Regions from separate parts of the Pseudarthrobacter sp. NPDC059871 genome, predicted to be linked through region 2. Evidence: riboswitches for the same ligand, from Rfam matches in the RefSeq annotation. Region 2 holds a riboswitch; the other holds the start of a gene.
What was found. A riboswitch is a leader RNA that binds a small molecule or an ion and turns the genes downstream of it on or off. The one in region 2 is predicted to bind glycine.
Positions count from the first base shown of each region.

Region 1: another riboswitch for glycine. It lies ahead of gcvP (aminomethyl-transferring glycine dehydrogenase); the one in region 2 lies ahead of gcvP (aminomethyl-transferring glycine dehydrogenase).

Region 1 is NZ_JBHWJV010000002.1:471,930-475,336, forward strand. It holds gene gcvP (aminomethyl-transferring glycine dehydrogenase) at 1-1,179, opposite strand, end outside; glycine riboswitch at 1,336-1,434, opposite strand; glycine riboswitch at 1,695-1,793, shown strand; gene cycA (D-serine/D-alanine/glycine transporter) at 1,939-3,407, shown strand, end outside.
Region 2 is NZ_JBHWJV010000009.1:25,400-28,806, reverse strand. It holds gene gcvP (aminomethyl-transferring glycine dehydrogenase) at 1-1,206, opposite strand, end outside; glycine riboswitch at 1,394-1,491, opposite strand; gene ACFV4R_RS12990 (TetR/AcrR family transcriptional regulator) at 1,588-2,124, opposite strand; gene ACFV4R_RS12985 (MFS transporter) at 2,210-3,407, shown strand, end outside.

The sequences.
Region 1 (3,407 bases), on a different contig from region 2:
GCGCACGGTGAGGGTGTCGAAGAAGGAGTCGGTGACCAGTTCGCGGCCCATGGCGGTGAGCGCCGTGGCCAGGATCCTGGCGTTCTGGTGGGCGGTTTCTGCGATGGCCTTCAGTCCGTCCGGGCCGTGGTAAACGGCGTAGAAAGAGGACACGATGGCCAGCAGCGCCTGGGCGGTGCAGATGTTGGACGTGGCCTTCTCACGGCGGATGTGCTGCTCGCGGGTCTGCAGGGCCAGGCGGTAGGCGGGAGCGCCCGCGTTGTCCTTGGAGACACCCACGATCCTGCCGGGGAGGGTGCGTTCCATGCCCTTCTGCACAGCCATGTAAGCCGCGTGCGGACCGCCGAAGAACAGCGGCACGCCGAAACGCTGGGTGGAGCCGACGGCGATGTCCGCACCCTGCTCGCCCGGAGGAGTGATCAGCGTCAGCGCGAGCAGGTCAGCGGCCACTGTGACCAGCGCACCGCGCTCCTTGGCCTCGGCGATAACGGCGCTCTGGTCCCACACCCGGCCGGACACGCCCGGCTGCTGGAGCACGATGCCGTTGATGGCACCTTCAGGCAGGCCTGCGGAGAGGTCAGCAACCTCCACCTCGAAGCCGAGCGCTTCGGCGCGGCCCAGCACGATGGCGATGGTCTGCGGGAGACAGTCGGCATCAAGGACTGTCTTGCCGTCCTTGGCGTCCTTATTTTTGTTCGCCCGGCGCATCAGCAGCACAGCCTCGGCCACGGCAGTGGCTTCATCGAGGAGTGATGCATTGGCCACGGGAAGGGCGGTGAGGTCCTGGACCATGGTCTGGAAGTTCAGCAGCGCCTCCAGCCGGCCCTGCGAGATCTCGGGCTGGTACGGCGTGTAGGCGGTGTACCAGGCCGGCGCCTCAAGGATGTTGCGGCGGATCACGGCCGGGGTGATGGTGTCGTAGTAGCCCTGGCCGATCATCTGCACGGCGGTCTTGTTCTTGCCCGCCAGCCGGCGCAGCTCGGTCAGGACCTCAACCTCGCTGAGGGCGTCCTGCAGCTTCAGTGCCGTTTCCTGGCGGATCGATGCCGGAACAGCCACGTCCACCAGGCCGTCAACGCTGTCGTAGCCCACTGCCTTGAGCATGGTGTCGACGTCGGCCTGCCGGCGCGCGCCGATATGGCGGTCAACGAACGAGGTTGGAAGGGATTGAATCGTCATGAGGAACTCCAGGTCTGGCCGGCCAGGGTGGCACGGCATGGGATGGGTTCCTCCCCGCTCTGTATTGGACCTGAGAGATTCCGCGGAACCCTGCGTGGCGGGTTCGCTTGCACCGTCGGTGAACCTGGCCGAAACCGGGTTACTTTCCAGAGTTGCCTCGCCGTGACGGTACGGGGGCCTGAGAGATTCCTGGGGAGGATTTGCTCCTACGGCGCCTGCCCGGTGGTGCCGGGAGGACTCTCCCGTCACAGCTCGAAAGGCTATTCAACTGTGGGTGATTCGCCTCACACCGTACAGGTTGGTTGAAAGGAAAACAAATCCGATTGTCACACGATGGGCGGCAGCCGCCTTGTTGCGGCGGCGGAAAAATGGGGTTTGACATTCGATCGTGACCCGCACCACACTGGGTCCGGTGATCAGCACCGTGTCCGGCTGGCTCAGCTCATCGGAGCAGCCCGGGCCAACGTTGCCCCGGAAGGGTGTGGCCGCTGAGCACACCTAATTGAACATGCCTTCGACCTGCGGCGGGAGAGTCCTGCCGGGTACATTTAGCAGGCGCCGTAGGAGCAAACCCTCCCCAGGAAACTCTCAGGCCCATGTACCGCCGCGGACAGGCAACTCTGGAAAGCAGCCGGACCCGTTCCGGCTCACCGGCGGTGCAAGCGGCTTGGGCCGTGGAAACTCTCAGGTTCACTACAGAGCGGGGAGGAACCCAACTTCTGCGGCACCCAAAATGCCGCTTTATCGATGGAGTTCCCCATGGCGATTCATCCCCCCACGTCCAACGGCGAGCCGCCCCGCAATAACCCTCCTGCGGGCAGCGCCGCCCGCAGCGAGCCTCCCCACCTGGAGCGGCAGCTCACCAACCGGCACATCCAGCTCATTGCCATTGGCGGTGCCATCGGCACCGGCCTCTTCATGGGCTCCGGCAAGACCATCTCCGCGGCCGGCCCGTCCGTGATCTTCGTGTACATGATCATCGGGTTCATGCTCTTCTTCGTCATGCGCGCCATGGGCGAATTGCTCCTGAGCAACCTGAACTACAAGTCCTTCAGCGACTTCGCGGCCGACCTCCTGGGGCCGTGGGCAGGGTTCTTCACCGGCTGGACGTACTGGTTCTGCTGGGTGATTACCGGCATCGCTGACGTCATCGCCATTGCGGGCTACTCCAAGGAACTCTGGCCCGGACTGCCGCTCTGGATCCCGGGGCTTGCCACCGTGGCCATCCTGCTGCTGCTGAACCTCGCCACCGTCAAGGCCTTCGGCGAGACCGAATTCTGGTTCGCCCTCATCAAGATCATTGCCATCGCGGCGCTGATCATCGTGGGCCTCTTCATGATCTTCACCGGATTCCAGAGCGACGCCGGAACCGCCAGCTTCACCAACCTCTGGAGCCACGGCGGATTCTTCCCCAATGAGTTCATGGGCTTCGTGGCCGGCTTCCAGATCGCCGTGTTCGCCTTCGTCGGCATCGAACTGGTGGGCACCACTGCCGCCGAAGCCAAGAACCCGGAGCGGACGCTGCCCAAGGCCATTAACGCCATTCCCGTGCGTGTACTGCTCTTCTACGTGGGCGCCCTGATCATCCTCATGGCCGTCACCCCGTGGACCCAGTTCGCGGCCGGCCACAGCCCCTTCATCGGCATGTTCTCGCTCGCCGGGCTGGGCGCTGCAGCCACAGTGGTCAACCTGGTGGTCCTGACCTCCGCCATGTCCTCGGCCAACTCCGGCATCTACTCCACCTCGCGCATGGTGTTCGGCCTCGCGCAGGAGGGTGACGCCCCGGGCATCTTCAGCCGGCTGTCCTCGAGGAAGGTGCCCAGCAACGCGCTGTTCCTCTCCTGCGTACTGCTGCTCTCCGGCGTCGTGCTCATGTACGCCGGCCAGGACGTTGGCAAGGCATTCGAGATGGTGACCACCGTCTCTGCCGTCTGCTTCATCTTTGTCTGGTCGGTCATCCTGGCCAGCTACATCGCCTTCCGCAAGCGCCGCCCGCATCTGCATGACGCATCGAAGTTCAAGATGCCCGGCGGCATCCCCGTGGTGTGGGTGGTTTACGCGTTCTTCGCGTTCGTCCTCTGGGCCCTGACCACCCAGCCGGACACCCTGGCGGCCCTGCTGGTGACCCCCATCTGGTTCCTCGTCCTCGGCGTGGCCTGGGCCATCCTCCGCCGCCGTCCAGCCCACCTTGCCCGCTTCGAGGTCTTCCGCGCCGAGCTGCGCGCCGA
Region 2 (3,407 bases):
AATAATGCCGGCAGCGCGGCCGGGAACCCGAACGGTAACGGTGTCGAAGAAGCTCGTGTGCAGCACGTCTACTCCGGCGGCAGCGAGGGACGCCGCCAGGGTGCGGGCGTGGGCGTGCGCCGTTTCCGCGATCGCTTTCAGCCCGTCCGGGCCGTGGTAGACGGCGTACATGGAGGACACGATGGCCAGCAGCGCCTGGGCGGTGCAGATGTTGGACGTGGCCTTCTCGCGGCGGATGTGCTGCTCGCGGGTCTGCAGGGCCAGGCGGTAGGCGGGCACTCCGGCGTCGTCCTTCGAGACTCCCACCAGGCGGCCCGGCAGCGAGCGCTCCAGCCCCTTGCGGACGGCCATGTACGCGGCGTGCGGGCCGCCGAAGAACAGCGGCACGCCGAAACGCTGGGTGGAGCCGACGGCGATGTCCGCGCCCTGCTCGCCCGGAGGAGTGATCAGCGTCAGCGCCAGGAGGTCAGCGGCCACTGTGACCAGCGCACCGCGTTCCTTGGCTGCGGCGATGGCATCTGCCTGGTTGAAGACGCGGCCCGAGGCGCCGGGCTGCTGGAGCACGATGCCGTTAATGTCACCGTCAGGCAGCCCCTGGGACAAGTCGGCCACCTCCACCTCGAAGCCGAGCGCCTCAGCACGGCCCTTGACGATGGCAATGGTCTGCGGCAGCACGTCGATGTCCAGGACCGTCTTGCCGTCCACGGCAGGCTTGGCCTTGTTCGCTCGGCGCATCAGCAGGACTGCCTCGGCCACCGCCGTCGCTTCGTCCAGCAGGGACGCGTTGGCAATCGGCAGGCCCACCAGGTCCTGGACCATGGTCTGGAAGTTCAGCAGGGCCTCCAGCCGGCCCTGGGAGATCTCGGGCTGGTAGGGCGTGTAGGCGGTGTACCAGGCCGGTGCCTCAAGGATGTTGCGGCGGATCACGGCGGGGGTGATGGTGTCGTAGTAGCCCTGGCCGATCATCTGCACGGCGGTCTTGTTCTTGCCCGCCAGCCGGCGCAGCTCGGTCAGGACCTCAACCTCGCTGAGGGCGTCCTGCAGCTTCAGTGCCGTTTCCTGGCGGATGACCTGGGGAACGGCGGTATCGACCAGGGAGTCAACGCTGTCGTAGCCGACAGCCTTAAGCATGGTGTCGACGTGGTCCTGGCGCCGGGCGCCGATGTGGCGGTCGACGAAAGTGGTGGAGGTTGAACTAACCGTCACGGGGGAACTCCAGATACTCAGGCGGCGCAGGGTACGCCACAGCGATTCGGGTCCCTCCCCGCTCTGTATTGGACCTGAGAGTTTCCACGGCGCCTGCATGGACAGGACCCGCTTGCACCGTCGGTGAGCACAACGGTCCGGCAGCCGATCACGGGTGCCTGGACGGCCTGCTGCTTTCCAGAGGTGCCTCGCCGCGGCGGTACAGGGGCCTGCGAGATTCCTGGGGAGGATTTGCTCCTACGGCGCCTGCCGAACGTTGTGGCAGGACTCTCCCGCCGCAGATCAAAGGCTATTCAATTGGATGTGTTCGCGGGGCCGTCAGGTGATAGCTCCCACAACACTTAATTCTCCTACGCCACGGCTCCCGGGGCAAATGTCCTGCTACCGCCGGAGCCGCTCCAGTGCTGCCAGCAATTCGTCCACATCTGCGGCTGCGCCGCCTTCGGGGACCGGGCCAACGGAGAGCATGGCGTTGAAGTAGAGGCCGTCCCCCATATACAGCACGGCCTTGGCCAGGGCCGGCCCCACGTCGGCGGCGATTTCGTCGAGCCACCGCTGCTGGATCGCAGCGAAACGTCGGCGGGTTTCTTCATGCGCCACCTCCGCCAGCCTGGTGGCGGCGACGATGGCCCGGTCCAAGGGAGTGTCTCCCCACACCGAGGACCTGATGAAGTAGGCTGCCGCGCCTTCCGGGGCGGCGGCCATGGCATCGGCGTCTTCTCCGGCGAACGCGTCCAACTGGTCCAGGAGCGCCTGAATCAGGGCTTCCTTGTTTGGAAAGTGGTAGAGGAGACCGCCCTTGGAAACGCCGGCCTTGCGGGCTACGGCGTCCAGGGTGGCGGCGCGCTCCCCCACCTCAATCAGCAGGGTGGCGAAGGAGTCAAGGACAGCTTCGCGGGCGACTGGCTTTCGGGGCATGCCATCCATCATGCCCTCCCAGGGTGCCGGAGGCTCAACTCAACCCCGGTTCTAAACTGTACCGTCTGGACGGTATAGTTAGTCCATGACCACCTCGACGCACCCCGCCGAACCCCAGCTCCAGGGACCCACTGCTCCACGGGCACCCTGGCGCGACTGGCTGGCCCTCGCGCTGCTGATGTTCCCCGTACTGCTGGTGGCCGTGGACAACACGGCACTGACGTTCGCCCTGCCCGCGATCGCCCAGTCCCTGAACCCTTCCGGGGTGCAGCTGCTCTGGATCGTGGACGCCTACCCCCTGGTCCTGGCGGGGCTGCTGGTGTGCATGGGCAGCCTCGGCGACAGGATCGGCCGGCGGCGGCTGCTCCTCACCGGCAGCCTGGGCTTTGCGGCGCTCTCGGCCGCCACGGCGTTCGCGCCAACGGCGGAATGGCTGATCGCGGGACGAGCCGCCCTTGGCTTCTTTGGCGCCATGCTGATGCCCTCCACCCTCTCGCTCATCCGCAACATCTTTGCGGAGCCCAACCGCCGCCGGTTGGCCGTGGCCATCTGGGCCGCCGGGTTCTCCGGCGGGGCCGCCCTGGGTCCGATCTTCGGCGGCTGGCTGGTGGAGCACTACTGGTGGGGCGCAGTCTTCCTGGTGGCAGTGCCGCTCATGTTGCCGCTGATCGCCCTGGGTCCGGCGCTGATCCCGGAATCGAAGAATCCGGAACCGGGGAAGGTGGACATTCCCAGCATCGCCCTGTCCCTGCTGGTGATGGTGCCGCTGGTCTACGGCATCAAGGAAGTTGCTACGGAAGGATTGTCCGGCACCGGCCTTGGTGCCATGGCCTTCGGCCTGGCCATGGCAGTGGTCTTTGTCCGCCGGCAGCTCCGGCTGCCGCACCCCCTGCTGGACATGTCCCTCTTCCGCAACCGGGTGTTCAGCATGGCCATCACCGCAAACGTCCTGGCCCTGTTTTCCTTCAACGGATTCATCCTTTTCCTGGCCCAGCACCTGCAGCTGCTTGAAGGAATGTCGCCGTCCGCGGCAGGCGTCGCCATGATCCCCGCCCTGATTGCCACGGTGGTGGCAGGACTGGTGGTGGTGCCGCTGGTCCGGAAGGTGCGCCCCGGCTTCGTGGTTGGCGCGGGCCTGGCGTTCAGCGCCGCAGGATACAGCCTGGTGACGTTCGGGAACCACGACGGCGGGCCCACACTGCTGCTGGCAGCGTTGCTGATCCTTGCGCTGGGCGTGGGGACGGCTGAAACCATCTCCAACGACCTCATCCTCGGTGCGGCGC